DNA from 4 places in the Sphaerisporangium sp. NPDC049002 genome. Region 3 is predicted to be linked to each of the others. Evidence: riboswitches for the same ligand, from Rfam matches in the RefSeq annotation. Region 3 holds a riboswitch; each other region holds the start of a gene.

Region 1 (7,020 bases), on a different contig from region 3:
GCGGGTAGACCGGGCTGTCCGGGTTGCCGAGCCGGTAGTCCACCGGAAGCTGGGAGTTCTCCGGCCGGACCGTCCAGGTGTGGACCAGAAGGCCCGCCCGGTGCGCGTCCCGTACCAGGGGCGTGGGCGCCTGCGTGCGGCCGTCGGGGCCGGTGGGCAGGATCCGCGTGGTCGCCACGCCGACGCCGTCGGCGTAGCGGGCGATCTCCCGCAGGCCCTGCGGGGCGACGAGGTCGGTGTAGGTGCGCGGGTCGCCGGCCGCCACCAGGTCGTACGGCGCGCCGCTCGCGTTGATGAGCTGGATGATCCGCAGGCGGGTGGCCGAGCGCAGCTCCTTGAGGTTCCTGGTCTCGAAGGACTGGATGAAGACCGGGGACCGCACGCTGTCCCAGCCGTGGCGCTTGAGGGCCGCGAGGAGCGGCTCCTCCAGCGACAGCCCGATCGAGTCGAAGTAGGTCGGATGCTTGGTCTCGGGGTAGACGCCCACGCCGTACTTCTGCGCGAGGTCGATGACCTCGTCGAAGGTCGGGATCTGGGCCAGCCCGTCGAACGCGGTGTTGTCGGGCCGCAGGTCGGGGACGCGCTCCTTGGCCCGCAGCGTGCGCAGCTCCGCCAGCGTGAAGTCCTCGGTGAACCATCCGGTGATCGCGACGCCGTCGATGGTCTTGGTCGTCCTGCGGTCGGCGAACTCGGGGTGGTTCGCGACGTCGGTCGTCCCCGAGATCTCGTTCTCGTGCCGGGCGACGAGGACGTGGTCCTTGGTCGACACCAGGTCAGGCTCGATGTAGTCGGCTCCGAGCCGGGCCGCCGCCTCATAGGACAGGAGCGTGTGCTCGGGACGGATGGCACTGGCGCCGCGGTGCCCGATGATGACCGGCCCCCGGTCGTCGTGGCCGCCCCTGGTCGTCGCGCTCGCGGGCTGGAGGGCGGCGAGCAACACCCCTCCCACGAGGACCGCCAGCGTACCGGCCAGCGTCTTGTTCCCCATCAAAACACACCCCACTCTCAGGTCTCGCGGGGCACGCTAGTCTCACGAGCTGTACCCGGAGTGGCGGCGCAGTTAACGATCAAAGGTGTGCGTATGCCACATCTCCGGCATCTCTGGCATCTCCGGCCGCCGGTGCGTCACGGGGAGGAGGCGCCGGCGCCGTCGAGGTCGGGCGCGGCCCTGCCGGCCAGCCACTCGCGCGCCTGGGCGAGGTGGCGGTCCGTCAGGCCGGTCATGGGGTCCACCTCGACCAGCAGGAACTCGTCGACGCCGGGATGGTCCTTGAGGTACTGCCAGTCGGGGGTGCCGAGGCTGTCGTCGAACCAGACGAACGGGCGGCGCGCGACGTACTCCGCGACGTGCCGGGTCTTGAAGTGCTCGCCCGCGCGGCTGCCGGGGTCGCTGTTGACCGTGATGACCGGAAGGCGCGGCAGGCCGAGGCGCGGCGCGATCACGTCGTTGGCGTGCTGTTCCCAGGTGGTGGCCCACGTCAGCTCGGCCCCGGCGTCGCGGGCGAGCGCGGTGAGCAGGCGTCCGTGCCGGCGGTTCAGCAGGATCCTGTACGTCTGGCCGTCGAGGACGCACTCGTGACGCCTCAGCCACGGCGAGTGCCTCCGGGCCGGGTTGAGGACCCCGTCCACGTCCAGCAGTACAAGGGGACGCTTGGTCACGTGCCTCTCCTCGGTCGTCGGTGCTGGATGCCATGATGCCGCCACCATGGCCCAGTCTTCCAACTCCGCGACGGGAGCGCCCGCGCCCCCCCAGGTCACGCGGGCGGGGCCATGCGCTCCGTTTCCACCCGGTCCCAGGCCTCGGCGAGCAGCTCGTAGGAGCGCACGCGGTCGGCGTGGTCGTGGGCGATCGTGGTGACCAGCAGCTCGTCGGCCCCGGTCGCGTCCCTCAGCACGCGCAGCTTCTCCACCACGGTCGCAGGCGCGCCGACGAACTGCGTGTCCACCCGATCGGCCACCAGCAGCCGGTCCTCCTCACTCCATGAGTGGGCGGCGGCCTCGCGCGGTGAGGGGAAGGCGATGGCCCCCTCACCGGCGCGGATGCTGCGCACCCACAGCCCGTACGGCGAGGCCAGCTCGCGCGCGGTGGCGTCGTCGGCGGCGACGACCGCGTCCGCCGAGACGACGACGTACGGCGCGGCCAGGCTCGCCGACGGCTTGAACGCGGCGCGGTAGGCGTCCACCGCCTCCAGCACGCTCGACGGGCTGACGTGGTAGTTCGCGGCGAAGGGCAGGCCGCGCTCGGCCGCCACCTGGGCGCTCTGGCCGCCGCTGCTGCCAAGGATCCAGACCTCGACGTCCGCGCCCTCCCCTGGCACGGCGTGCGCGTCGAGTCCCTCGGAGGACAGGTACGTGCCGGACAGCAGGGCCAGGATGTCGTCCACCTGGTCGGCGAAATCGGGGGACTGGGCCCCCGGCTGCTGCAGCAGCGACGCCCACAGCGCGAAACGCGGCGAGGTGAGCAGGTGCGCGAACGAGAACGGCGGCGGGATGAGCAGGCCGTGCGTGTCGCGGGCGGGTCGTGGCTCCTCGTGGCGGGGCTCGGCTCCGGCGCCGTCCTTCAGCTCCTTGAGGGCCTCGGCCCGCCGCTGCCCCGACCGGCCGAGGCCGAGGTCGATGCGGCCCGGGTACAGGGCGTCGATCGTGCCGAACTGCTCGACCACGGCCGCGGCGGTCTGGTGGCCCAGCTGCACGGCTCCCGAGCCGACCCGGATCCGGCTCGTCGCCGCCGCCACCAGCGCGATCAGCACGGCCGGGGCCGAGCCGGCGACCCCGGGGGTGAAGTGGTGCTCGGCCAGCCAGTACCGGTGGTAGCCGAACTCCTCGGCGCGCCGTGCGAGGTCGATCGTGTTCCGCAGGGCGTCCCGGGCGGTGCCGCCGGAGACGATGGGGGCGAGGTCGAGGATGGACAGCGGGGTCCGATGGGATGACATGTCGGCCTTTCGGTGCTGGACCGGATGTTCGGGGGCCTGGGAGGCGGCGGTGAGATGAGGGGGGCTCAGGCGGTGACCGGCAGGGGGAAGGGCCTGCTCGGGATGTCCCTGCGCAGCACGGGCGCGATCTCGCTCTGGAAGAGCTCCAGCGTGGCCCGGTGCTGCTTGTCGGTCAGGCCGTCGGCGTCGGCGCTCAGGTGCATGACCTCGTGGCCGAAGCTCTCGTGGTAGCGGTGGACCTTCTCGATGATCTGCTGCGGGCTGCCCACCAGGATGGAGCTGCGCTCGATGGCGTCCTCCAGCGTGGGGAACACCGGCTCCAGGCCCAGCCTGCGGAACATGGCCAGCCGCGCGTCGAAGATCGGCCGGTAGGTCTCGACCGCCTCCTGGGAGGTCCTGGCGCCGTAGTAGCCCGCGGTGCCCGCGCCGACCAGCGCTTCGGCCGGATCGTGCCCGTAGAACTCCAAGCGCTCCCGGTAGTGGCGGATCAGCTCGGCGTAGGGCTCGATCGGGTTGGTGACGTTGGCGGAGAACAGAGGGTCGCCATACCGGGCCGCGAGGTCCACCGACTCCCTGCTGGTGGCGCTGCCGTGCCACACGCGGACCGGCCGCTGGAGCGGGCGCGGCCAGGTCTCCGCCTCGCGCAGCTCGGGGCGGAAGCGGCCGGACCAGGTGACCTTGTCCTCGCGCCAGAGGCGGCGGAACAGCTCGTAGGACTCGCGGTTGCGGTCCCACTGGTCCTCGCTGGTCACGTGGAACAGCTGTGCCTGCGCGGCGCCGTTTCCCTTGCCGATGATGAGCTCCAGCCGGCCCCCCGACAGGTGGTCGAGGGTGGAGTAGTCCTCGAAGGCCCGCACGGGGTCGAGCAGGCTCAGCGTGGTGACGGCGGTGAACAGCCGGATCTCGGAGGTTCTGGCGGCGATGTGGCTGAGCACGACCGGCGGTGAGGAGGAGATGAAGGGACGCTCGTGGCGCTCTCCGACCCCGTAGCCGTCGAAGCCCAGCTCCTCGGCCAGGACGGCGTTGTCGACCACCTCGCGCAGCCGTGCCGTGGTCGGCTTCAGCTCACCGGTGATGGGGTCGGGCCCGTGGACGATCAGTGTGATGGCGAGGAACTTCATGCGGGTTCCGTTTCGGCGGCCGGCTCGGCCGGCCGCGGGATCGTGTCCTCGTTGGAGGGCTTCAGAGGCGGGGCTCAGACGGCGGTTGTGGCGTAGCGGTTGGCCGGAAGGGGCAGCCCGAGCAGGCCGCGCAGCGTCGGCGCCTCGTACGCGCGGCGGAAGGCGTCCCGGCCCTGGAGCACGGGCACCAGGCCCCGGGTGATCGCCCTCAGGTCGGAGGGCAGAACGCCGGGACGCAGCCGGTAGCCCTGGATGCCCGCCTCCCGCCAGTCGAGGAGCAGGTCCGCGAGCCGCTCGGGGGTGCCGGTGAACACCGCCGCGTCCGAGACGTGCTCGGCCCCGTCGAGCTCGTCGAGCCGGGACCTGCGGTCCGCCGCCGTCCGTGCGTCGGCGTCGAGGTGGACCAGCAGGTCGGCGAAGACGAGCAACGGCTCGCCCGGCCGGCCCACGGCCGCCTCCGCCTCGCGGACCTCCGCGACGATCGCGCGCGCCTGCTCCTTGTCGTGGGGGGTGACGTAGACGACGTCGGCGCCGCGCGCGGCGAAGCGGTAGGCCAGGCTCGCGTGCGCGAGGGCGGTGACGAGCGGCTGGCCCTGCGGCGGCCGAGGGGTGATCGCCGGGCCCTTGACGCCGAACCACCGGCCCTGGAAGTCGACGTAGTGCAGCTTGTCGCGGTCGACGAAGCGGCCGGTGGCGACGTCGCGGATCACGGCGTCGTCCTCCCAGCTGTCCCACAGGCGGCGCACGACCTCGACCGCGTCCGCGGCCTCCTCCAGCAGGTCGCTCACGTGCCCGGCCGGCTCGGGGGCCTCGTGGTCGGCCGGCCGCAGCACCGGGAACTCCCGGCGGCCGAAGTGCCCGGCCTCGGTGTGACGGCCGGAGACCTGCGCGCGCCACCCGGCGCGCCCGCCGCTGACGTGGTCCAGGGTGGCGATGCCGGTCGCGACGTGGAAGGGCTCGGTGTGGGTGGTCGTGGCCGTGGGCACCAGCCCGACGCGGCCGGTCACCGGCGCGATCCTGGCCGCGAGGAGCACGGCGTCGAGCCGTCCGCGCACCTGGTCGGTACGGTCGTCGGGGCCCTCGTACGAGGACGACTGCGGGCCGAGGGAGTCCTCGATCGTCACGAAGTCGAGCAGGCCGCTCTCGGCCTCGGTGGCGAGATCGGTCCAGTAGCGGGCGGAGAAGAGCTCTCGCGGGCGGGCGGACGGGTCGCGCCACGCCGCGGGGTGCCAGCCGGCACCGTCGAGGGCCGCGCTGATGTGGAGGGGAGTGGGCGGCATTCGGGGGCCTCTTCCTCTTGCTGTGACGGCGGGGCTCCGGCGAACCGCGATGCCACCGCTCGCACCCCCCACCTCCAGCCGATCACCGCCGGCCGGGGCCGGCGTTCGCTTGCGGGACGCTTCCGCCCCGCCTGGTCGTCACCTGGAGCACCCTGCGGACGCGGGGTTGCCGACCAGCAAGCCAGGGCTTTTCGCTGGTCTCGTGACCTCAATCGACGATAGCCCCGCGCAGTAAAGTATGCAATTCCTACCTGATTACTTCCAGGCTGCGGCGGTAAGGCCCGGGGAAACGTTCTCACCGGCCACGATGTGTAACCCCCCTTCGGCCTCCGGCGCATCCCCCCGCTCAGCGGTGCGTGCCCCGACCAGGGAAACCGCCTCCGTCCAATCCGCGGGCCGGGTGTGTCCGAAGTAGATGTGTCAGCGTCCACGCCGATGGTGGGGAGAGTGCATGAGGCCGAGACGGGCCGCGCCGGTGGATGACGGCCGGCATGACCAGCCAGGGTTGGAGAAGCTCCTGGAACGGGTCGCGCGCGGGGACCGCCCGGCGTTCGAGAAGGTGTATGACATGGTGGCGGCCCCGGTCTACGGCGTGGCCCTGCGGGTGCTCCGCGACCCCGCCCAGGCCGAGGAGGTGGCCCAGGAGGTGCTGGTCGAGGTCTGGCGCGGCGCCGCGCGCTTCGAGGGCTCCCGGGGGTCGGGGGTGGCGTGGGTGATGACGATCGCCCACCACCGCGCCGTCGACCGGGTCCGCGCCGCGCAGGCGGCGATCGACCGTGAGGACCGCGTGGCGCGCCTGGAGGTGCGGCGCCCCTATGACGTCGTCGTCGAGTCGGTCGAGACCACGCTCGAATGGGAACGGCTGCGCCGATGCCTTGAGGGTCTGACCGAGTTGCAGCGCGAGTCGGTTACGTACGCTTATTACGGTGGATATTCCTATAGAGAGGTCGCCGAGCTGCTGAAGGTGCCGCTGGCGACGGTGAAGACCCGGATGCGTGACGGACTCATCCGCATGCGCGACTGCCTGGGGGTGGAGCGATGAGCCGCGACCCGCACACGCTGGCCGGCGCGTACGCGTTGTACGCCATCGACGACGCCCGGGACCGCTTGAGCTTCGAGGACCATCTGACCCGGTGCGCCGAGTGTGCCGAGGAGACGCGGGGGTTGCGCGAGACCGCCGCCCGCCTCGGCGTCGCCGTGGGCAAGGAGCCTCCGCCCGCGCTCCGCGAGCGCGTCCTGGCCGAGATCGGCCTGGTCAGGCAGCTTCCCCCGGCCGTCACGGCACCGGGGCCGCGTCCCGTGTCCCGCCGGGTGGGGTGGCCGCGCGTGGCGATCGGCCTGGCCGCCGCGTGCCTGGCCGCCGCCGCCGGGCTGGGCGTCGTGGCCTATAGAGCCGAGGACGCGCTGGAGCGCGAGCGGCTGGGCACTCAGCGCATCTACGCCGTCATGGCCGCGCCGGACGCCCGTACCGTCACGGGCAAGGCCGGTCAGAACGTCACCGGTACGGTCGTGATGTCCCGTTCCCAGGGCAAGGTGGTGTTCTTCTCCACCGGGCTCGCGGCCCTGCCCGAGAGCGAGACCTACCAGCTCTGGCGCATCGGCCCCGGCGGCGCGCTTCCCGACCGGCTGACCCGGCCGGACGCCTCCGGGCGTACCCCTCCGATCATCCTTGGCGACCTCGGCGAC
Region 2 (7,020 bases), on a different contig from region 3:
ATGCCCACGTAGAGGCTGATGGAGCCGCCGCCGCTCGCCAGGCCGAACCCGAGCAGGGTGACGGGCAGCGCCGTGGTGACCGCGACCAGCGCGACGCCGCAGGCCATCGCGGCCACGCCGAGCCAGGTCGTGCGGCGCCGGCCGATCTTGGAGGTCAGATGCGGTATGGCGATGCCGCAGATGATGCTCCCGACGGCCATGGAGGTGCCGTGCAGCCCCGCGACGGCCTGGGACACGCCCTGGTCGATGCGGAGCAGCGGGAGCGCGGCGGAGAGCCCGTACAGGTAGGTGCAGAAGATCGCGAGCTGGAGGTAGATGAGCCAGGTCGGGCGGTCCCTGGTGAGCCTGGCGCGCGGTCGTGCGGACATGGTCGAGCTCACAGATCCCCCGTGCCTAGGAGCACTCGAACGGTCAGAACGTATCACCGCCCCCATATCAGTGGAATGTGGCTCTACGGCGAGTAACCCCGTATTTGGGACGGTCGGGGTCAGCGTTCGAGGGCGGCCAGTTGGTCGGCGAACCACCGGCTCGGGGGGAGCGCCGTCGCGGCGGCGCGCAGCCGGGTGCCCCGGTCCGCGCGCTCCTCCTCGGGAAGGACCAGCGCTTCGTGCAGGGCGTTCGCCGTGCCCGAGACGTCGTACGGATTGACCAGCAGAGCGTCGCCGCCGAGCTCGGCCGCGGCGCCCGCCTCCCTGGAAAGCACCAGCGCGCAGTGGGGAGCGAGGATCGGGCCCTCCTTGGCGACGAGGTTCATGCCGTCGCGGATGGGGTTCACCAGCAGCACGTCGGCCATGCGGTAGGCGGCGAGGGAGCGGGCGTAGTCGTCGTCCACATTGAGGATCACGGGATCCCAGTCCTCGCCGCCGAACAGGTCCTCGATCTCCTTCGCGCAGCGCTGCACGGCGGCGGTGTACTCGCGGTACTCGGGCAGGTCGTGCCGCGAGGGGTAGGCGAAGGCGAGGTGGACGACCTTGCCGTGCCACTCGGGATGGTCGGTCAGGAACTGCTTGTAGGCCGACAGGCCGCGCACGATGTTCTTCGACAGCTCGGTCCTGTCGATCCGCACTATGAGCTTGCGGTCGCCCACCCGCTCGCGCAGGGCGGTCATGTGCGACTCGACATCGGGCTCCAGGGCACGGGCCCAGAGCGCGTCGCCGTCGACACCGAGGGCGTGTACGCCGATGCGCGTCGTCCGGCCCTCGTAGGTGACGGTGCGTTCGACGCGGTCGACCCGGGCGCCGAGCAGGGTCTCGCAGCAGTCCATGAACGCCGAGGCCCAGCGGGCGGCGAGGAAGCCGGCGTGGTCGGCGCCGAGGATGCCCGACAGCAGCTCGGCGGAGATGTCGTCGGGCAGCAGCGAGAAGTACTCCGGAGGCGCCCACGGGGTGTGGGAGAAGTGGGCGATGCGCAGGTCGGGCCGTTCGACCCGGAGCATCGCCGGGGCGAGGGTGAGGTGGTAGTCCTGGATCATCACCCGGGCGCCGTGCGCGGCCTCCTCGGCCAGGGCGAGGGCGAACGCGGCGTTGTAGTCCTGGTAGGACTCCCACTCTCTGCGGAACCGCATGTCGAACTGCGGCGAGTTCGGGATGTCGTACAGCAGGTGGTTGACGAACCACAGCGTGGAGTTCGCCACGGCGTTGTAGGCGCGGTGGAACGTCGCGGGCGGGATGTCCAGCATGCGCACGGGCCCGGTGTCGTAGCCCGCCTGGTCGAGGCGCCCGCTCGGAGCGAGCCGTACGGCGCTGCGGTCGCCGTCGGAGAGGGCGGCGCACACCCACAGCACGTTCGTGTCCTTGGCGACCTCCGAGAGGCCGGAGACCATGCCGCCTCCGCCCCGGCGCATGGTCAGCGCACCGTCGTCGGCCAGCGTGAACGACACCGGGCCCCTGTTGGAGGCCAGCAGAACAGTGTTCATCTGCCCATCACCACTCCTCGTCCGCCAGGTGGCGGTCGTCCCTCGCCGTTCATCTCCGCTGTGATGCGCACTCGGCCGCAGATTAAATGAATTTAACGCTCCCAATAAGATGGGCTGATGGTCTGGTCGAGGCAAAGTGGAGACGGTCGAGGGGAGCTCCGGCATGGCGCTTGACGAGACGACCGAAGAGCTGGCCCGCGCCGCCGCCCAAGGTGATCACCGCTCCCTCGGAGAGCTCCTCCGCCGCATCGAGCCCGACGTGCTCCGCCACTGCGCGAGGCTCCTGCCCTACCACCAGGACGCGGAGGAGGCTAGCCAGGATACGTTGCTGGCCGTCGCCCGCAACATCGGAAGGTTCGAAGGGCGGGCACGTTTTTCCACCTGGTTGCACATCGTCACCGCCAACTGCGCGCGCACGACCTATCGCACGCTGAAGCGCCGGGGCGCCGAGCAGACTTCCGAGGACCTTCCCGACATGCGGGCCGACCCGCGCCGGGTGAGCGTCATCGCGGGCTCGCGGCTCGACCTGCTCGACGCCATGGAGGCGCTGGAGGCGGACAAGCCCGAGCTGGCCCAGGCGCTCGTGCTGCGCGACATCTGCCAGCTCGACTACAACGAGGTCGCCGAGCAGCTCGGCATCCCTCTCGGCACCGCCAAGTCGCGCATCCACCAGGCACGCAAATACGTGCAGGCGGCCCTCGGCGACGCCTACAGGTGAGCCCGCGATCCCACCGCGCGGTCACTCCGGCCGCGCGTCGGTGATACGCGGTCGTCTCGCTTGGTGAGACAACTCGCCGAACCCGCTGGCGGGCAAGGTACAGTTCTTTTGTCCTGCCTGAAACATCGGCGGGATCACAACTTCATATTGCTCATCCAGAGGGGTGGAGGGACCGGCCCTGCGAAGCCCCGGCAACCCTCCCGGCTGTGGTCACACGCGTCTCCGAACGACGCGGCATCCGACCAACTGAGACCAGCCGGGACAGGTGCCAATTCCGGCCCGTGATCAAGGTGGTCCGGGCGAAGATGAGGGAAAGGCCTCGCTTCATGGCGCTCGCAACAGCTGAGACAACGACCACACTCGACTTCGGCCCCGCCGTCGCGCTCTCCTGCCGCGAATGTGGCACTCGCTACGACCTCGGACCGATCTTCGCCTGTATCGAGTGTTTCGGGCCACTCGAAGTGGCCTACACCTGGGACACCCCCGAGGCCGGCCGCGCCGCGTCGGTGACCCGCCGGGAGATCGAGTCCGGCCCGCAGAACATCTGGCGCTACCGCTCGCTCCTCCCGGTGCCCGCCGACGTCATCTCCAAGCCCAACCTCGCGCCCGGCTGGACCAAGCTGGTCAAGGCCGACAACCTGGCCCGTGAGCTGGGGATCCGGAGCCTGCACGTCAAGGACGACTCCGGGAACCCGACCCACTCCTTCAAGGACCGGGTCGTCGCGATCGCCCTTGAGGCGGCGCGCAACTTCGGCTTCCACACCCTGTCGTGCTCCTCCACGGGCAACCTCGCGGGCGCCGTCGGCGCCGCCGCGGCCCGCGCGGGGCTCGACTCCTGCGTGTTCATCCCGTCGAACCTCGAAGAGGCCAAGATCATCATGGCCTCGGTGTACGGCGGGCGCCTGGTGGGCATCGAGGGCACCTACGACGAGGTCAACCGCTTCTGCTCGGAGCTCATCGGCGACCCGCTGGGCGACAAGTGGGGCTTCGTCAACGTGAACCTCCGTCCCTACTACGGGGAGGGCTCCAAGACCCTGGCGTACGAGATCGCCGAGCAGCTGGGCTGGCGGATCCCCGACCAGATCATCGTGCCGGTGGCCTCGGGCTCGCAGCTCACGAAGATCGACAAGGGCTTCAAGGAACTGATCAAGCTGGGGCTCGTCGAGGACAGGCCTTACAAGATCTTTGGGGCGCAGGCCGCGGGGTGCTCGCCGGTGTCGTCCGCCTTCAAGGCCGGTCTCGACATCGTCCAGCCGGTCAAGCCGGACACCATCGCCAAGTCGCTCGCCATCGGCAACCCCGCCGACGGGCCGTACGTCCTGGACATCGCCCGCCGTACGGGCGGAGCGGTCGAGGACGTCACGGACGCCGAGGTCGTGGACGCGATCCACCTGCTGGCCCGCACCGAGGGCATCTTCGGTGAGACCGCCGGCGGCGTCACCGTGGGAGTGCTCCGCAAACTGGTCCAGAACGGCCTCCTGGACCCGGAGGCCGAGACGGTGGTGCTCAACACTGGGGACGGCCTGAAGACCCTCGACGCGGTCTCCGCCAAGGCCCGGCCCACCGCCGTCATCCGGCCCTCGCTCGACGCATTCCGCACGGCTATCGCCGATAACTCCTGAAAGGTCGCGATAAATGAGCGTTTCTGTGCGGATTCCGACGATTCTCCGTACGTACACCGACGGTGCCGCGGAGGTGAACGGTGAAGGCGCGACACTTCGCGAGGTGTTGCAGAAGCTGGAGACCGACTTCCCCGGAATCGGTGCCCGAATTCTGGACGAAACGGGCAAGATTCGCCGTTTTGTCAACGTGTATGTCGGAGAAGAGGACGTCCGTTTTGTAGACGGACTCGACACCGTCACGCCGGACGGGGCGCAGATCTCGGTGATCCCCGCGGTCGCCGGAGGCTGACCCTCGGGTACTCCCAACGCCCACGCGTCCCTGGGACGGGTGGGCGTTGGCATGTCCAGGGGGCCTGGAACGGCCTGACTATCATAATAGAAGTTCTTACCTGGCCCTTCTGTGTAGTTTAATTATCAACTAACGCACCAGAGCGGGAAAAAGTAGCGTCCCGCTTACAGCGAACGTCAAGAAGTAGTTTGGTGTTTGACACTGTTGCGCCAAGCCTTGCCACAGGTATGGTCGAGAACGATCGACGTGGCCGAGGAGTTCGCATGCGTCTCGGTTCCGAAGGTCACGGGCCTCGCGGAGGAGTGGGTGGGGTCCGGAGCCCAGCAAGAGGAGTCGGAAAGTGGCGCAGGGCACCGTCAAATGGTTTAACGCGGACAAGGGCTACGGCTTCATCGCGGTAGACGGTGGTAAGGACGTGTTTGTCCACTACTCAGCGATCATGTCCGAGGGATACCGGTCCCTTGAGCAGGGTCAGCGGGTGGAGTTCGAGATCACACAGGGCCAGAAGGGTCCACAGGCGGAGTCCGTGCGGACTGTGTGACGACACCGGCGCTGTCCGGTCGTCGACGAAGATCCACTGGTCTCTCTCAGTCAGTAGCTGGAAGGTTCGGTTCGTCGTGCATCAGGACGGGCCGAGCCTTCCGTCATGTCCGTGCTCTCCCGCACGTGAGGTCAGGTCCAATATTCGGCATACGGTCAGAGAAATCCTTGTGCCGCCCAGGTCATAGGGGTTGTCGCTTGCACTCGGCAGGGTAGAGTGCTAAACAGTTCGTTGGCACTCTCCTGGGGAGAGTGACAAACCTGGATCGAGGCGATGGGGCCTGGCGGTTCACGGCGACAGGTGTCGTGAATTCGCGGGTCTACATGCCGTCGCGGGCGTCGGCTCGATCCGCTGCAAGCCACCCTGTATCTGGGAGGTCTAGCCGTATGGCAGCCAAGATGATCGCGTTTAACGAGGACGCCCGGCGCGGTCTCGAGCGCGGTATGAACCAGCTCGCCGATGCCGTCAAGGTGACCTTGGGTCCCAAGGGCCGCAACGTCGTGCTGGAGAAGAAGTGGGGCGCTCCCACGATCACCAACGACGGCGTCTCGATCGCCAAGGAGATCGAGCTTGAGGACCCGTGGGAGAAGATCGGGGCCGAGCTCGTCAAGGAGGTCGCGAAGAAGACCGACGACGTCGCGGGTGACGGCACCACCACCGCCACCGTGCTCGCCCAGGCGCTGGTGCGCGAGGGCCTGCGCAACGTCGCCGCCGGCGCCAACCCGATGTCCCTGAAGAAGGGCATCGAGGCCGCCGTCGAGCGCGTCAGCGAGGAGCTCTCCAAGCTCGCGAAGGACGTGGAGACCAAGGAGCAGATCGCTTCGACCGCCTCCATCTCCGCCGGCGACACGCAGATCGGCGAGATGATCGCCGAGGCGATGGACAAGGTCGGCAAGGAAGGCGTCATCACCGTCGAGGAGAGCAACGCCTTCGGCCTGGAGCTTGAGCTCACCGAGGGTATGCGCTTCGACAAGGGCTACATCTCCGGTTACTTCGTGACCGACCCGGAGCGGATGGAGGCCGTCCTCGACGACCCCTACATCCTCATCGTCAACTCCAAGGTGTCGGCCAACAAGGACCTGCTCCCGCTGCTCGACAAGGTCGTGCAGGCCGGCAAGCCGCTCGTGATCATCGCTGAGGACGTCGAGGGCGAGGCCCTGGCCACCCTGGTCGTCAACAAGATCCGCGGCCTGTTCAAGTCCGTGGCCGTCAAGGCCCCCGGCTTCGGCGACCGCCGCAAGGCCATGCTGGGTGACATCTCCATCCTCACCGGTGGCCAGGTCATCAGCGAGGACGTGGGCCTCAAGCTTGAGACCGCCACGCTCGACCTGCTCGGCCGCGCGCGCCAGGTCATCATCACCAAGGACGAGACCACCATCGTCGACGGCGCCGGTGACCCCGAGCAGATCTCCGGCCGGGTCAACCAGATCCGCGCCGAGATCGAGAACACCGACTCCGACTACGACCGCGAGAAGCTCCAGGAGCGCCTCGCCAAGCTGGCCGGCGGCGTCGCCGTCATCAAGGCCGGCGCGGCGACCGAGGTCGAGCTCAAGGAGCGCAAGCACCGCATCGAGGACGCCGTTCGCAACGCGAAGGCGGCCGTCGAGGAGGGCATCGTGCCCGGCGGTGGCGTGGCTCTGCTGCAGGCGGGCGCCAAGGCGTTCGACAAGCTGGAGCTCTTCAACGACGAGGCCACCGGTGCCGCGATCGTCCGCAAGGCGCTCGAGGAGCCGCTGAAGCAGATCGCCGTGAACGCCGGCCTCGAAGGCGGCGTCGTGGTCGAGCGCGTCCGCAACCTCGAGGTGGGCATCGGCCTCAACGCGGCGACCGGCGAGTATGTCAACATGCTCGAGGCGGGCATCATCGACCCCGCCAAGGTCACCCGCTCGGCGCTGCAGAACGCCGCGTCCATCGCGGCCCTGTTCCTCACCACCG
Region 3 (7,020 bases):
CCGCTTCTCCTGGGGTCGCGACCGCACTACCGGAAACATGGGGATGGGAGGCCATCCGGTTGCCTCCCGGTGGCGTGAGGCTGTTCAGTGAGAGGGTGAGCACCGGACGGGGACGCGACACGCGGGAACCCGGCCCGGTCCGCGCGGAAGGGATGGCCCGGTGAGTGACATCAGGAACGTACCGGCACTGGCGGACTCGGTGCGGACGACCCCCGACGGGGTGGACATCCTCGACCGCCGCGTCTACCCGTTCGAACGCCGATGGGTGCACTGCGCCACCATGGAGGACGTCGCGGTCGCCATCGAGCGGATGGTCACGCAGAGCACGGGGCCGCACTTCGCCACGACCGCCGGCATGATCCTCGCCGCCCGGGAGGCGCGGGACGCCGCCCCCGGGGCCGCCGCCGACCGGCTGCGCGCCGCCGGGCGCAGGCTGATCGCCACCCGGCCCACCAACAACCACATCCGCGACGCCGTGCTCGCGATCCTGGCGGACACCGTGGACGGCCCGCTCGCCGGAGCGTCCGGGGAGGAGCTGGTCGCCGCCGTGGAGAAGGCGGCGACCGCCCACGACGAGGGCTACCGCGCCGGGATCCGCTCCCTCGGCCGGCACGCCGCGGAGTTGCTGGAGGACGGCGCCCGCGTGCTCACCCACTGCTGGGGCGACGCCTACCTGATCGGCGCCGTCCAGGCCGCCGAGGAGATGGGCAAGCGGCTCGAATTCGTCTGCACCGAGACCCGGCCCTACCTCCAGGGGGCGAGGCTCACCGCCGCCACGCTGGTCGAGATGGGCTACCGCCCCACCCTGATCACCGACGGCATGGTGCCGTCCGCGCTGGCGAACGGGCTGGCCGACGTGGCGCTGGTCGCCTCCGACCGTGTGACCATGGACGGCCACGTGGTGAACAAGGTGGGCACGCTCGCGGTGGCGCTCGCCGCGCAGGCGTTCGGCGTGCCGTTCTACGCGCTCTCCCACGCTCCCGACCCGCTCTCGCCCGGCATCGGGGACGTCGAGATCGAGCACCGCGACGGCGAGGAGGTCCTGCACGTGCTCGGCAGGCGCACCGCAGCCGAGGGCACGCGGGGCTACTACCCGGCCTTCGACGCCACGCCGCCCCACCTGGTGACCCGGATCGTCACCGAGCGCGGCGCGTTCGTGCCCGCCCGCGTGTCCGACCACTTCGCCACCGTCTCGGGCGGGGACGACGGCTTCGCCGGAGAGGCACCGCCCGCGCCATGAGCGCGGCCCACCGCGTCGTCGTCGACACCGACACCGGCATCGACGACGCCCTCGCGCTGCTCTACCTGGCCGGGCGCCCGGACGCGGAGATCGTGGCCGTGACCTCGGTGTTCGGCAACTGCCTTGAGCGGGACGCGGTCCGCAACATCGGGTACGTCACCCGGCTGCTCGGGATGTCGGCGCCGATCGCGCGCGGCGCGGCCGAGCCGCTGTCCGCCACCGTGCGCGTCACCCGCGAGGCCCACGGCCGGGACGGCCTCGGCGATCTCGGCTACGACCGCCCGATGCCGTCGGTGACCGGGGAGACGGCCTCCGAGCTGCTTGTACGGCTGGCGGACGAGCGGCCGGGCGAGCTCGACCTGCTGGCACTCGGGCCGCTGACCAACCTCGGCCTGGCGTTGCGCGCCGACCCGGCGCTCTTTACAAAGTATCGTTCGGTCGTGCTGATGGGCGGCTCCGGGCCGTACGCCGCCCCCGGCGACGCGCTGATGGCTGACGTCAACGTCGCCCGCGACCCCGTGGCGGCCCGGATGGTGGTCAGCGCCCCGCGAAACGAACTGGTCATGGTGGGGGTGAACGTCACCGCGACGACGATCCTGGAGGAACCGGACATCAGGGCACTGCGCGCGGCCGGTACCCCGATCGCGCGGTTCGCCGCCGAGATCCTCGGCCCCTATCTGGACTTCTACGAGAAGGAGCGGGGCCGGAGGGTCGTCCCGCTGCACGACCCGCTGGCGGCGGGCATCCTGCTCGACCCCGGCCTCGCGACGGCCGCCACGCTCGGGCCGGTCGAGGTCGTCCGCGAGGGGTCCCTGTGGCGGGCCCGGCCGACGCGGGTGACGGCCACCGGCGTGGGGGCGGCGCGGGCCGCCGAGGACCTGGGCCCGCCCTTCCCGTACGAGAGGGCGCCCGGCACCCGGGTGATCACCGCGGTCGACGCGGCCGGGTTCACCGGCGGCTTCGTCCGGACGCTGACCCGGCCGTGAGCCCCGCGCTCAGGCCGGCGGCCCCGCACGGCGCCTATTCGGCCCCGGCGGCGAGGCGGACGAACAGATCGAGCGCGGCCTCGCGGACGTCGGCGGGGGTGACGCCGTCGAGCGCGGCCCGCGCCTCGGAGATGTCCCGGGTGGTGGCGCAGGTGATGGCCACCGACGTGGCGGCGGCGTGGCTCAGGGAGCCCGCGGGCGCGCTGTCCGCGATCTCCCGGGCGGTCGTGGCGAGATCGAGGTTGTCGGTCCTCGGTGCGGTGCTCAACGGGGTCTCCTCGCGGTAGCGGGTCTGGTGGAGTGCCGGGGCTCGGGCCGTCCCGAGTACCGGAGTGTGGCGAACGGCGCATCGGGCCAGGACGGATCAGGTCATCCTGCTCCACGGAGACCCGCCCATGCCACTCGCCGGGCGATATGTGATGTGCCCCAGAGGATATGCGAACCGTGCGGGGCCGCATGGGGCGTGACCGCACTCACGAGGGCGGGGCGGCCGCGATGGGCGCATCCTTTTCCATCTGTTTCAGGAATACTCACGGCCCCTTGGAAGGCTGGAGCTAAGCGCGGGAGCCGATCGACCGGGAGACCGGCCAGGGGCCGAGGAGGCGGCTTGTCTCAAGATCGAGGAGGCTACCCTGTGAAAGCGACCAGGAATGTCGGCGATCGGTCCGTTCCCACTACCTGAGGATCGTGCATGGAACTCGGCGTTGCGCTTCCCACGTCCAGGGCACTCGCGTCACCCGCGAACATCGCCCGTTATGCCCAAGAGGCCGAGAGGCTGGGCTACGACTCGCTGTGGACCTACGAGCGGCTCCTGCGCCCGTTCGCGGAGCTTCCCCAGCCCGGCGGGGGTCCGCCGCAGCGGATCCCGGAGGTCTATCGGGCTGACGTACGAGCCGCTTGAGACGCTCAGCTACGTCGCCGCGCTCACCGAGCGGATCAAGCTCGGGACCAGCGTCATCGACGCGCTGTTCCACCCGCCGGTCGTGCTGGCGCGCCGGTTCGCCACCCTGGACCAGTTCAGCGGCGGGCGCGTGATCGCGGGCCTGGGGCAGGGATGGATGCCCCAGGAGTTCGAGACGGCCAACGTGCCGATGCGCCGGATGGGCGCGGGCATGGACGAGGTGGTCGCCGCGATGCGGGCGTGCTGGGGTCCCGACCCGGTGGAGTACCAGGGCCGGTTCTACCGGATCGCCTCCTCGGAGGTGAATCCGAAGCCGGTGCAGGCCACGATCCCCATCCTGCTGGGCGCCATGACGCCCGCGGGGATCCGGCGAGCCGGGCGGATCGCGGACGGGCTGAACCCGATCGCCGTCTCCGACGAGGCGGTGCGGCGGCTCGCGGGCGACTTCCGGGAGGCGGCACGCCAGGCCGGACGCGACGCCTCCTCCCTCACCGTGATCGCGCGGGCGAACGTGCCGATCACCCGCGAGCCGCTGGGCGGCGACCGCCCGTTCCTCGGCGGGGCCCCGCGCCAGATCGCCGAGGACCTCAAGCGGCTCGAAGGCGGCGGCGTCGACCACGTGCTCCTCGCCAGCATGGCCGCGACCGACATCGACGAGGAGATAGGGCTCCTCGAAGAGCTCCAGACCGCCGTCCGGAGCCGACACGGTCCCGCGACCCGGCACCGCCGTCCGGAGCCGACACGGTCCCGCGACCCGGCACCGCCGTCCGGAGCCGACACGGTCCCGCGACCCGGCACCGCCGTCCGGAGCGGGCACGGTCCCGCGACCGGCACCGCCGTCGTCCGCCGCGCGCTCAGGCATCCCTGTGAGGCCGCGCGGCGGGCGTGCCCGGCGGTCACCCGCCGGGCTGGGGGATTCCGAGGTGGTCGCGGAGCGTCGTGCCGGTGTAGTCGGCGCGGAACACGCCGCGCTCCTGCAGGATCGGCACGACGTGGTCGACGAAGTCGTCCAGGCCCCCCGGGGTCAGGTGCGGCACCAGGATGAAACCGTCGGCGGCGTCCGACTGGACGAACTCGTCGATGCGGGCGGCCACGGAGGCCGGCGTGCCGACGAAGTTCTGGCGGCCCGTCACCTCGATGACCAGCTCGCGGATGCTGAGCTTCTTCTCGTCGGCGAGGGCACGCCACTTGGCGGCCACCTCCGCCCGGTCCCCGATCGGCACCCGTCCCGCCGACACCCCGCCCGACAGGTCGGGGTCGAGGTCCGGCAGCGGGCCTTCGGGGTCGTAGGCGGACATGTCCCTCCCCCAGACCTGCTCCAGGAAGGCGATCGCCGTCTGCGGGCCCACCTGGCGCCGCCGGATCTCGGCGGCGTTCTCCGCCGCGTCCTCCTCGGTGTCGCCCAGCGCGAACGTCGTGGCGGGAAGGATCTTCAGCCGGTCCTCCGTGCGGCCGTACCTGGCCATCCGGCCCTTGACGTCCCTGTAGAAGGCCTGGCCCTCGTGGAGGGTGCCGTGCCTGCTGAAGATGACGTCCGCCGTGGACGCGGCGAACTCGCGGCCCTCGTCGGAGTCGCCCGCCTGGATGATCACCGGGTGCCCCTGCGGGCCGCGCGGGACGTTGAACACCCCGGAGACGTCGAACTGTGCCCCTTGATGCCGCACCGGGGCGATCCCGTCCGGCCGTACGAACACCCCCGTCCCGGGGTCGGCGACGACGGCGTCCTGCCGCCAGGAGTCCCACAGCTCGCGGGCGAGCTGGAGGAACTCGGCCGCCCGGTTGTAGCGGTCGGCCCGGTCGAGGAAACCGCCACGCCGGAAGTTCTCCCCGGTGAAGGCGTCTGACGTGGTGACGACGTTCCAGGCGGCGCGGCCCTCGCTCAGGTGGTCGAGCGTGGCAAGGCGCCGCGCCAGCTCGTACGGCTCGTTGAACGTGGCGTTGACCGTGCCGGCCAGGCCGAGCCGCGTCGTGACGGCGGCGAGCGCGGAAAGGACGGTGAGCGACTCCGGGCGGCCGACGACGTCCAGGTCGTGGATGCGGCCCTTGAGCTCGCGCAGCCGCAGTCCCTCCGCAAGGAAGAAGAAGTCGAACTTCCCCCGCTCGGCCGTCGCGGCGAGGTGGCGGAACGAGGAGAAGTCGATCTGGCTCCCGGACCGGGGATCGGCCCAGACCGTGGTGTCGTTGACGCCGGGAAAGTGCGCCGCCAGATGAACCTGCTTGCGCGGCCTGCTCATCGGAGGATCCTCCTGCTTCGATCCGGACCCCCGCGCGGGGGCCGCGCCTGCGACGTGCCTGCCAGGCCGCCAGGTGTTCTCCGGGGCACCCCGCGCGGAGCGAAGGTCGCCGGCCGACCGGCCGGGCCTTTGCGTCGGCTCAATACCTAGTTAAAAGGTAGGAAAAATAGGTTTCCCTGTCAACCACCCGATCCGGCACCGGGGCCTCGTCATGGTGGGGCTAGCACTACCGCGTACCGGCGTGGTGCCTGGATATCGCCGTACCCGGCGATCCCGACAGTCTTGGACGGGCCGTCCCAACCCATCCCGAAAACGCTACGCGGCGCATCCCCAGGGTTGACGCGGTCATCGATCCGCCACCACGTGAGGAGACCTGTGACCAGCTCATCCACGATCGAAGCCCCGGATCGGGAGGCGCGCGGCAGCGACTTCGCCCGGCTGTCCCGCCGGATCACCGAGGCCGGACTGCTCGACCGGCGCCCCGCCTACTACGCGTTGCGGCTCGGCGTCGTCGCGGCCCTGTTCGTGGCCGGCTGGGTCGCGTTCTTCATGGTGGGCGACTCCTGGTACCAGCTCCTGGTCGGGGCGTTCCTCGCGCTGGTCTTCGCCCAGGTGGCGCTCGTCGCCCACGACCTCGCGCACCGGCAGGTCTTCCGTTCCCGGCGTACCAGCGAGATCGCGGGATGGGTGGCGGGCAACCTCGGCGTCGGCATGAGCTACGGCTGGTGGATGGACAAGCACACCAGGCACCACGCCAACCCCAACCACGAGGACCACGACCCCGACGTCTCCCCCAACGTCCTGGTCTGGTCGCAGCGGCAGGCCGCCGTCAGCCGGGGCGTGGCCAGGTACATCGGCCGCTGGCAGGCGTTCCTGTTCTTCCCTCTGCTGACGCTGGAGGGCCTGCACCTCCACGTGGCCGGCTTCCGGGCCCTCGGGCGGCCGTCGCTCAAGCACCGGGGGGTCGAGGGCACACTGCTCGTCGTCCACTTCGCGGCCTACTTCGCGGCGGTCTTCGCGGTCCTGCCGCCCGGCAAGGGGCTGCTGTTCGTCGCCGTGCACCAGGCGATCTTCGGCGTCTACCTGGGCTGCACGTTCGCGCCCAACCACAAGGGCATGCCGATGATGACCGGTGACGAGCGCCCGGACTTCCTGCGCCGCCAGGTGCTCACCTCCCGCGACGTGCGGGGCGGGCGCATGGTGGACATCGCCCTCGGCGGGCTCAACTACCAGATCGAGCACCACCTGTTCCCGAGCATGCCGATGCCCAACCTGCGCAGGGCCCAGCCGATCGTCCGGGCCTACTGCGCGGAGCTGGGCATCCCCTATCTCGAAAGCAGCCTGTACAGCTCGTACGCCCAGGCCCTGCGCCACATGCACCAAGCGGGCGCCCCGCTGCGAGCCCGGGAGCGCTGAGCGGCCGATACCGAGGCCACAGGGCCGGCGACGGGGGCGACACGGCGCCCGCGGGCCGGTTATCCGAGGCCGGGCTTCAGCGTCACCTTGGTCCAGCCGGGCTCACGCTTGTCGAAGTGCGCGTAGGCGTCCGGCGCCTCGCGGAGCGGCAGCTCCTGCGAGAGGATGAACGACGGCTCGACCCTGCCGGTGTGGATGAGGTTGCGCAGGTGTCGGTCGTAGCGCTTGACCGGGCACTGGCCA
Region 4 (7,020 bases), on a different contig from region 3:
GTACAGCGGGTGGATGACCCGGGCCCGCATCGAACGCAGGCCCGGCACCAAGCCGGTGGAGCCGCTGGCCGTGGCCCGGCTGGCCGCGCTGGCCAAGGCGTCCGCCTACGTGGGAGCCGCGTTCGCCGGGGTGTTCGCGGGCTTCGTCTTCCACGTCGTCCCGCTGCTCGACCAGGACACCCCCCGGCGTGACTTCTTCCTCGCCGGCGGTTCGCTGATCTCCTGTGTGGTGCTCGTCTGCGCGGCTCTGTTCCTGGAGCACTGCTGCCGGGTGCCCAAGCGCCCCGACGACGACGCGAAGGACTGAGGACGACCAGCGGGGCCCGGCCCCGAGGCCGGGCCCCGCTCTGCAAGGAGCCACCCTTAATCCCTTGATCCCTGTCCCTTTACGCAATGTTGTTCCTTCACGAGATCGACGGTGTTAAACGCGTCTCGCGAGATTCGTGGTGAGAAACCCCGAAAAAAGATCACTTGTCGATGTCGCCGACGACGAAGAACATCGAGCCGAGGATGGCCACCATGTCCGAGATCAGGTGGCCGGGAAGCATCTCCCTGAGCACCTGCACGTTGTTGAAGGACGCGCTGCGCAGCTTGAGCCGCCACGGCGTCTTCTCGCCCCGCGACACCAGGTAGTAGCCGTTGAGCCCGAGCGGGTTCTCGGTCCAGGCGTAGGTGTGGCCCTCGGGCACCTTCAGCACCTTGGGCAGCCGCTGGTTGATGGGACCGGGCGGCAGCGACCGCAGGCGCTCCACGCACGCGTCGGCGAGGTCGAGCGCGACCTTCACCTGGTCGAGCAGCACCTCGAAACGGGCATGGCAGTCACCCGCCGAGCGCGTGACCACCTTGACGGGAAGCTCCCCGTAGGCCAGGTACGGCTCGTCGCGGCGCAGGTCGAGATCGACCCCCGAGGCGCGGGCGATCGGCCCGCTGACCCCGTACTGCATGATCGTCTCGCGGTCGAGCACCCCGACCCCCCGGGTGCGCGCGAGGAAGATCTCGTTACCGGAGATCAGGTTCTCGATGTCCGGCAGCCGCCTGCGCACGTCGGCGACCGCCTGGGCGACCCGGTCGAGCCAGCCGTACGGGAGGTCCTCCTTCAGGCCGCCGACCCTGTTGAACATGTAGTGCATGCGCCCGCCGGAGATCTCCTCCATGACGGCCTGCAGGGTCTCTCGCTCGCGGAAGGCGTAGAACACGGGCGTGATGGCGCCGAGCTCCAGGGGATACGACCCGAGGAACATCAGGTGGTTGAGCACGCGGTTCAGCTCGGCGAGCAGCGTGCGCGCCCACACCGCCCTGACCGGCACTTCCATGCCCAGCATGCGTTCGACGGCGAGGACGACGCCCAGCTCGTTGGCGAAGGCCGACAGCCAGTCGTGCCGGTTGGCCAGCACGATGATCTGCCGGTAGTCGCGGACCTCGAAGAGCTTCTCGGCGCCACGGTGCATGTAGCCGACGATCGGCTCGGCGCTGCCGATGCGCTCGCCGTCCACGGTGAGCCGAAGGCGCAGGACACCATGGGTCGAGGGGTGCTGGGGGCCGATGTTGAGGATCATGTCCTCGGTGGCCAGTTCCTTGGCCCCGGCCCCGATCCCCACGACCCGTTCGGTGCGCGCGCCTCCGGTGCCAGCTCCGCGAGGTTCGGTCATAAACCCCATGCTGTCACGTCAGCGGCGTGAGGCAAGATCCGAGAGGGCGGTGACCAGGCGGCGGACGTGCTCCTCGGTCGTCCCGATGCCGATGGACGCCCGTACGGCCCCGGCGGTGCCGTCCGCGCACGAACCGTCGGCGGCCTGGCCGACGGCGTCGAGCAGGTGCCTGACGAAGGGATGGGCGCAGAACTTGCCGTCGCGCACCCCGATGCCGTACTCGGCGGACAGCGTCTCGGCGACCTCCCTGGCGGTCCAGCCCTCGACCACGAAGGAGACGATGCCGACGCGCGGGTGGGCGGGCCCCCAGAGCGACAGCTCGTGGACGCCCGCGATCGCGGCGAGGCCGTCGCGCAGCAGTTCGACGAGGCGCTCCTCCTCCCTGATCAACGCCGTCCAGCCGGTGGCCGAGAGGGCGTCGCAGGCGGCGGCCAGGGCGACGGCGCCGAGGACGTTCGGCGTGCCGGCCTCGTGCCGCTGCTCGGGGTCCGCGCTCCACTCGGCGTCCAGCGGCAGCCCCTGCCCGGCGCCTCCGGTGACGGCCTTCGACGCGCCGCCCCCGCGCAGGTACGGCTCGGCCTGGGCGAGCCAGTCGGCCCGGCCGATCAGGGCGCCCGCGCCGAACGGCGCGTAGAGCTTGTGCCCGGAGAACGCCACGTAGTCCAGGTCGAGCGCGGTCAGGTTGAGCCGGCGGTGGGGGACGAGCTGCGCGGCGTCCACGAGGATCCGCGCGCCGTGCCGGTGGGCGATGTGGGCCAGGGCGGCGATCGGCCACAGCTCGCCGGTCACGTTCGAGGCCGCGGTGACGACCAGGAGCTTGGGTCCCTCGATGGCCGCCAGGGTCTCGTCCGCCGCGCGGACCGCCTCGCCGGGGAACCGCGGGGGCGCCAGCCGTACCGCCTCGGGCCAGGGGAGCAGGGACGCGTGGTGCTCGGTCTCGAAGACCACGACGGTGGTGCCCTCGGGCAGGCAACGGGCCAGCAGGTTCGCCGCGTCCGTGGTGTTGCGGGTGAACACGACGGCGTCACCGGGACGGGCGCCGACGAAGGCGCGCACGGTGTGCCGGGCCTGCTCGTAGCGCGCCGTGGTGAGCTGCGAGGCGTACCCGGCTCCCCGGTGAACGCTGGAATAGGCCGGGAGCGCGGCGGCGACCGCGGCGCTCACCGGCTCCAGACAGGGGGCGCTCGCCGCGTAGTCGAGGTTGGCGTACCGCACGAGCCCGCCGCCCTTGACCGGGACCTCCAGATCTCCACCGAGCACGGCGGGGATGGCCGGAGCGGTACGTCCCGCCGCCTCGCCCTGGAAAGCACTGCCGGGCACGGAGCCGCCGGAGGCGTCCGAGCCGGAAACGACGGGATTCAGGACAGTGAGTGCGGACAACGCCGGCCTCCTAGGGTCATGGGACCCCGGCCATGGCGTTGGTATGACGGAGCCCGCGCTTGACTGGCGCACCTCGCACCAGACCTGGTCCTCACCCGGGGCACCCCGCCGCGAGCGCGAGGGTTGCCGGTCAGCGAGCCGGGGCTTGACGCTGACACTCATGACCTACGGGGACTATAACCCAACCTCCCCCCGCCTCCGCAACGTGACAAGCCCCACGCCCCGAGCCGTTCTCAGGCAGCACTGGCAGTCACCGCTCCTGCCGGGTGGTGTTCACCATTTAGCAGCCGGGATCTCGCAACCGGTGAACACCACCGCAGCGGCGAGTAACGCCGAGTTATGACGGGCCTTCGCCACCGAGAAGTTCGGTGGGAATGCCCAGGCCATCAACCAGATCGCGTACCATCGTCACGCCGCTGGCCAGCCGGGTCCCCGATTCGAGCTGAGACACATAGCACTGAGATCGCCCGATAAGCTCCGCCAGTCTCTCCTGACTCATCCCGGTATGCTCGCGGATCAACGTGCATACGGCGACAAGATCCCATGAAGCAAGCGCTTCACGGATATCAGGAAGGGTCCACACCTCCGCTGGTACCGGTCGAGCGTCCGCAGCGCACGGGCCACACACATCATCGGTGTTGTACCGGCTCAGCGGGCGTACACACTTGCGGCACATTCGCTCCGGCTCGATCATGGCGTCACCTCGGACCCGCAGTACCGGCGAGGTAGCTCCTCATGCTCGTCAACCCGGCAGCCAAGGGCTTCGAGGGTGGCGAACCCACGGTGACGCAACAGCCGCACAGGAGCTCTTCCACGAGGGAACACGCGAGGGGACGGCCATAGTGGCGCAGGTGCTCGGTCACACGCCCGGCATCGGGTCGGCTCAACCGCATCGCTCCTCGCCATGGTGGAAGACGATCGCGCCGCTGGCATGGTCCCGGTTAGCGCGCACCAGGATGGGCCCGTACCGGTAGCACGGGTAGGGGTAGGCGAAGAGGTCCAACCGCGCCGGGCGGACTGTCCCCCGGCCACGATCGGGCATGGTGTGCAAGGCGGCCAGTAGCGCTCTGCGCGCCCTGACGGACGTGTCCGTCACGCCACGAACTCCGCGCCCGCCCAGATCGTCGGCGTCCCACGTCCACAGCACCGGCTCATCATCGACGTTGTCGGGGTCCAGTCGCGGTACTCCGCTCATGGCCCGGCGTTGTGCCGGTAGGGCCGGAGCCGACCCGGGGAGCGAAAGGCGCCGACTGATGGCGCCGGGAAAGTAGCCGCCCACGGAAATCCGTGCGGTCGTGGGCATGCCGTATGGGTCGCGCGGCTCGTCGTCATTCCTAATGGGCTCGCGCTCGTGCTCGTCGCAGCTGGTCATGCTGCCCTCCCCGGAGAATGGATCACTTCGAGCTCGGACTGACGCATGAGCTCGCGCAATCCCTCGAGGGTGTGCGAGTTGATCATCAGCGGCTCGCACGACCAGAGGGCGATCGCGTAGAACCGGCGGTTCCAGGTGCCGTACATGACGTGCCAGCCGGGCTCCAGTTGGTCGAGTTGGACGGCGGCCGCGGGAGGCTGGCCGCGTCGTGTGCGTACGGCGGATGTCCGCACCACCGGCAACCGAGAGGCTTCGGCGGGGTCTCGGCGCGGTGCCGGATACGGACGAACCGGGGCGTGGGCCGGGTTAGGACGTTCCTAGGATTGTTCATCGGATCGCACCCTTCGCGTGCGCGAACTGCTCGCGGCGGCGGTCAGGCCACAGCCCGCGTTCCATCACCTGGTCCACGCGCATTTCGTGCTGGCGGGGTGCCTGTTCGCCTGTGCGGCGGAGCTTGACCCGCTCCCGCGGGGACAGCGGCTCGCCCCTACCGGCCGTGCGCAGGTTCAGCCGACGGGTCTGGTAGTCCCGCCACCAGACCGCGACATCCCCGTCCAGTCGCTCGGTGCCCTGCTTTACCCACGCCCCCAGCTTCCCCAGCGACGGCCGGAACTTGGTGATGCGCTCGGTGGTCATCTCATAGGCGTGCGGCGCTACGGCCGGCTCGCTCATAGTCATGGCCACCAGTGACAGCTCCAGGACAGCAGCGCCGGATGCGGACTCGTTGGTGATGGACCGCAGGTCAGTCTTGGGCATGATGAGAACGCCTCTCTTGAAGGGGTGCCAGGGCGCGGGCCCAGGTTTGGCGACATGGCCGCGCCTGGCTGTTCGACTTCCGCTCGACTCGGCAGGTATGCTGCCGAGCAAAACGCCAAACGTTTGTCGATATCCCGATGATGTATCTGTGAGGGCCGGGTGTCAACAAACATCAAACGTTTGGCGTTTCTAGCGGACCGAAAAGAGGGAAATGAGCCACCCGAGCAAGCTGGGCTTCCGCCAGATCGCAGCCCAGATCCGAGAAGAGATCGTGAAGGGCGTTTACCCGCCTGCCACGGTCCTTCCGGCTGAGCCGGTGCTTGCCGAGCGGTACGGCGCATCGCGAAGCTTGGTCAACAGAGCAATGCAGGTACTTGCAGCAGAGGGCATGATCCGCCCTCGTCAAGGGAGGGGAACCATGGTCACCTACATTCCGCCAATGCTGCACTCGCCAGCGCGCTACTCCCGCCAGGCGCGCGAGGGTGGGCAGGCGCGCGGAGCCTTCGACGCAGAAGTGCGGGCAATCGGGCTCGAACCGCAGCATGAGATCACGACCAACAGGGCCGTTCCGCCGGACGACATCGCCGATGCTCTTGGACTGCCGCGCAGGGAGGAGAATGTCCTCGTTCGCCGCAGGCGCCTTCTCGCGTCCGGCATCCCGATGCGCCTCAACACGTCGTGGTTCCCGCTGTCCATCGCCGAAGGGACGGTTCTGGAAGAGCCGGGGCCGGTCATCATCGGTGGCGTCAAGTCAGCGCTCGCCGAGCTCGGCTACCCCCAGACGGAAGCAACCGAGTGCATCGTCGTCCGGCCTCCCACCGACGCCGAAGCCGAAGCTCTGGAGATCAGCCCTGAGCGGACCGTTCTCGATATCTTCCACGCCGGCAAGACGGGAGATCACCGAATTGTGGAAGTGACCACGACGGTCACACCAGCTCACTACCTGGTGGTTGAGAACACCTTCCCCCTCGCCTGACGTGCGGCCAGACACAACCCGATCGGAGACGATGCGATGACAGCCACACTGCCGATACGCGCACGGGCCTTGGAACTGGCCGACGCGGGCGAGCTACCCGCTTACGTGTACGACCTCGCCGACCTTGATACCCACCTGGCCACCATTCGGGCGACTCTCGGCGATATCGAGGTCTACTACGCCGTCAAGGCCAACCCCGATCCGAAGCTGTTGCAGGTAATCGCGCCGTACGTCGATGGCTTCGAGGTGGCGTCAGGGGGAGAGCTTGCCCATGTGCGCAAGTTCTTCCCCGAGACGCCAATTGCACTGGGCGGGCCTGGTAAGACCGACGCCGAACTCTTCGCCGATGTGACGAGGTTGCACATCGAAAGCTCCAGCGAGATTCGGCGGTTGTTCGCCGCGGGCCGGTCGGCTGACATGCTGTTGCGGGTCAATCTCGACGTCCCGATCAGCGGAGCGTCACTGGCAATGGGGGGCGGTGCGACGCCGTTCGGCATGGATCCCGCCGGCATCTCCGAGTGCATTGAGATGCTGGCCGGTCAGAACGCCGTACGGCTTCGCGGTATCCACGCTCATCTGGCCAGCGGCCTGGACGCGCCCGCCATGTTGGAGCTAGCCGCCGCTGTGCTCGACTACGCGCGCAGTCTCGGCGTGACTGAGATCAATCTCGGGGGCGGCATGAGCGTGTCTTACGCCGATCCCGCTTCTCGTTTCGACTGGAAGACGTACGGCGAAGGGCTGGCTGCTCTACGCCGTCCGGGTGAAATCCTGCGCATCGAGCCGGGCCGTTCCTTGTCGGTCTACTGCGGGCGGTACGTCACTCAGGTCATCGACGTGAAGCGCGTCCACGGCGAGCTATTCGCGGTAGTCGCGGGCGGAACGCACCA

Evidence for each region. A riboswitch is a leader RNA that binds a small molecule or an ion and turns the genes downstream of it on or off. The one in region 3 is predicted to bind S-adenosylmethionine.
Region 1: it holds a riboswitch for S-adenosylmethionine, as region 3 does, so the genes downstream of both, AB0B89_RS28935 (LLM class flavin-dependent oxidoreductase) here and AB0B89_RS32185 (NtaA/DmoA family FMN-dependent monooxygenase) in region 3, are expected to answer to the same signal.
Region 2: it holds a riboswitch for S-adenosylmethionine, as region 3 does, so the genes downstream of both, thrC (threonine synthase) here and AB0B89_RS32185 (NtaA/DmoA family FMN-dependent monooxygenase) in region 3, are expected to answer to the same signal.
Region 4: it holds a riboswitch for S-adenosylmethionine, as region 3 does, so the genes downstream of both, AB0B89_RS12950 (aminotransferase class V-fold PLP-dependent enzyme) here and AB0B89_RS32185 (NtaA/DmoA family FMN-dependent monooxygenase) in region 3, are expected to answer to the same signal.

The regions. Positions count from the first base shown of each region.
Region 1 covers NZ_JBEZFH010000197.1:274-7,293, reverse strand. Annotated here, with positions in the region: gene AB0B89_RS28955 (glycerophosphodiester phosphodiesterase) at 1-988, opposite strand, end outside; gene AB0B89_RS28950 (HAD domain-containing protein) at 1,126-1,659, opposite strand; gene AB0B89_RS28945 (MsnO8 family LLM class oxidoreductase) at 1,755-2,933, opposite strand; gene AB0B89_RS28940 (LLM class flavin-dependent oxidoreductase) at 2,999-4,054, opposite strand; gene AB0B89_RS28935 (LLM class flavin-dependent oxidoreductase) at 4,129-5,334, opposite strand; SAM riboswitch class IV at 5,435-5,542, opposite strand; gene sigK (ECF RNA polymerase sigma factor SigK) at 5,786-6,376, shown strand; gene AB0B89_RS28925 (anti-sigma factor) at 6,373-7,020, shown strand, end outside.
Region 2 covers NZ_JBEZFH010000118.1:5,870-12,889, forward strand. Annotated here, with positions in the region: gene AB0B89_RS22445 (MFS transporter) at 1-368, opposite strand, end outside; gene AB0B89_RS22450 (trehalose-6-phosphate synthase) at 488-1,915, opposite strand; gene AB0B89_RS22455 (RNA polymerase sigma factor) at 2,079-2,633, shown strand; SAM riboswitch class I at 2,782-2,945, shown strand; gene thrC (threonine synthase) at 2,960-4,255, shown strand; gene AB0B89_RS22465 (MoaD/ThiS family protein) at 4,269-4,544, shown strand; gene AB0B89_RS22470 (cold-shock protein) at 4,885-5,085, shown strand; gene groL (chaperonin GroEL) at 5,472-7,020, shown strand, end outside.
Region 3 covers NZ_JBEZFH010000256.1:1,404-8,423, forward strand. Annotated here, with positions in the region: gene AB0B89_RS32165 (hypothetical protein) at 161-1,240, shown strand; gene AB0B89_RS32170 (nucleoside hydrolase) at 1,237-2,226, shown strand; gene AB0B89_RS32175 (hypothetical protein) at 2,261-2,494, opposite strand; partial or broken gene AB0B89_RS32180 (TIGR03619 family F420-dependent LLM class oxidoreductase) at 2,982-3,743, shown strand; gene AB0B89_RS32185 (NtaA/DmoA family FMN-dependent monooxygenase) at 4,024-5,361, opposite strand; SAM riboswitch class IV at 5,400-5,508, opposite strand; gene AB0B89_RS32190 (acyl-CoA desaturase) at 5,737-6,777, shown strand; gene AB0B89_RS32195 (glutathione-independent formaldehyde dehydrogenase) at 6,837-7,020, opposite strand, start outside.
Region 4 covers NZ_JBEZFH010000048.1:8,860-15,879, forward strand. Annotated here, with positions in the region: gene AB0B89_RS12940 (DUF3180 domain-containing protein) at 1-307, shown strand, start outside; gene AB0B89_RS12945 (NADH-quinone oxidoreductase subunit D) at 468-1,649, opposite strand; gene AB0B89_RS12950 (aminotransferase class V-fold PLP-dependent enzyme) at 1,668-2,969, opposite strand; SAM riboswitch class IV at 3,080-3,195, opposite strand; gene AB0B89_RS12955 (helix-turn-helix transcriptional regulator) at 3,367-3,723, opposite strand; gene AB0B89_RS12960 (hypothetical protein) at 3,913-4,224, opposite strand; gene AB0B89_RS12965 (hypothetical protein) at 4,398-4,634, opposite strand; gene AB0B89_RS12970 (hypothetical protein) at 4,729-5,157, opposite strand; gene AB0B89_RS12975 (GntR family transcriptional regulator) at 5,369-6,133, shown strand; gene AB0B89_RS12980 (alanine racemase) at 6,170-7,020, shown strand, end outside.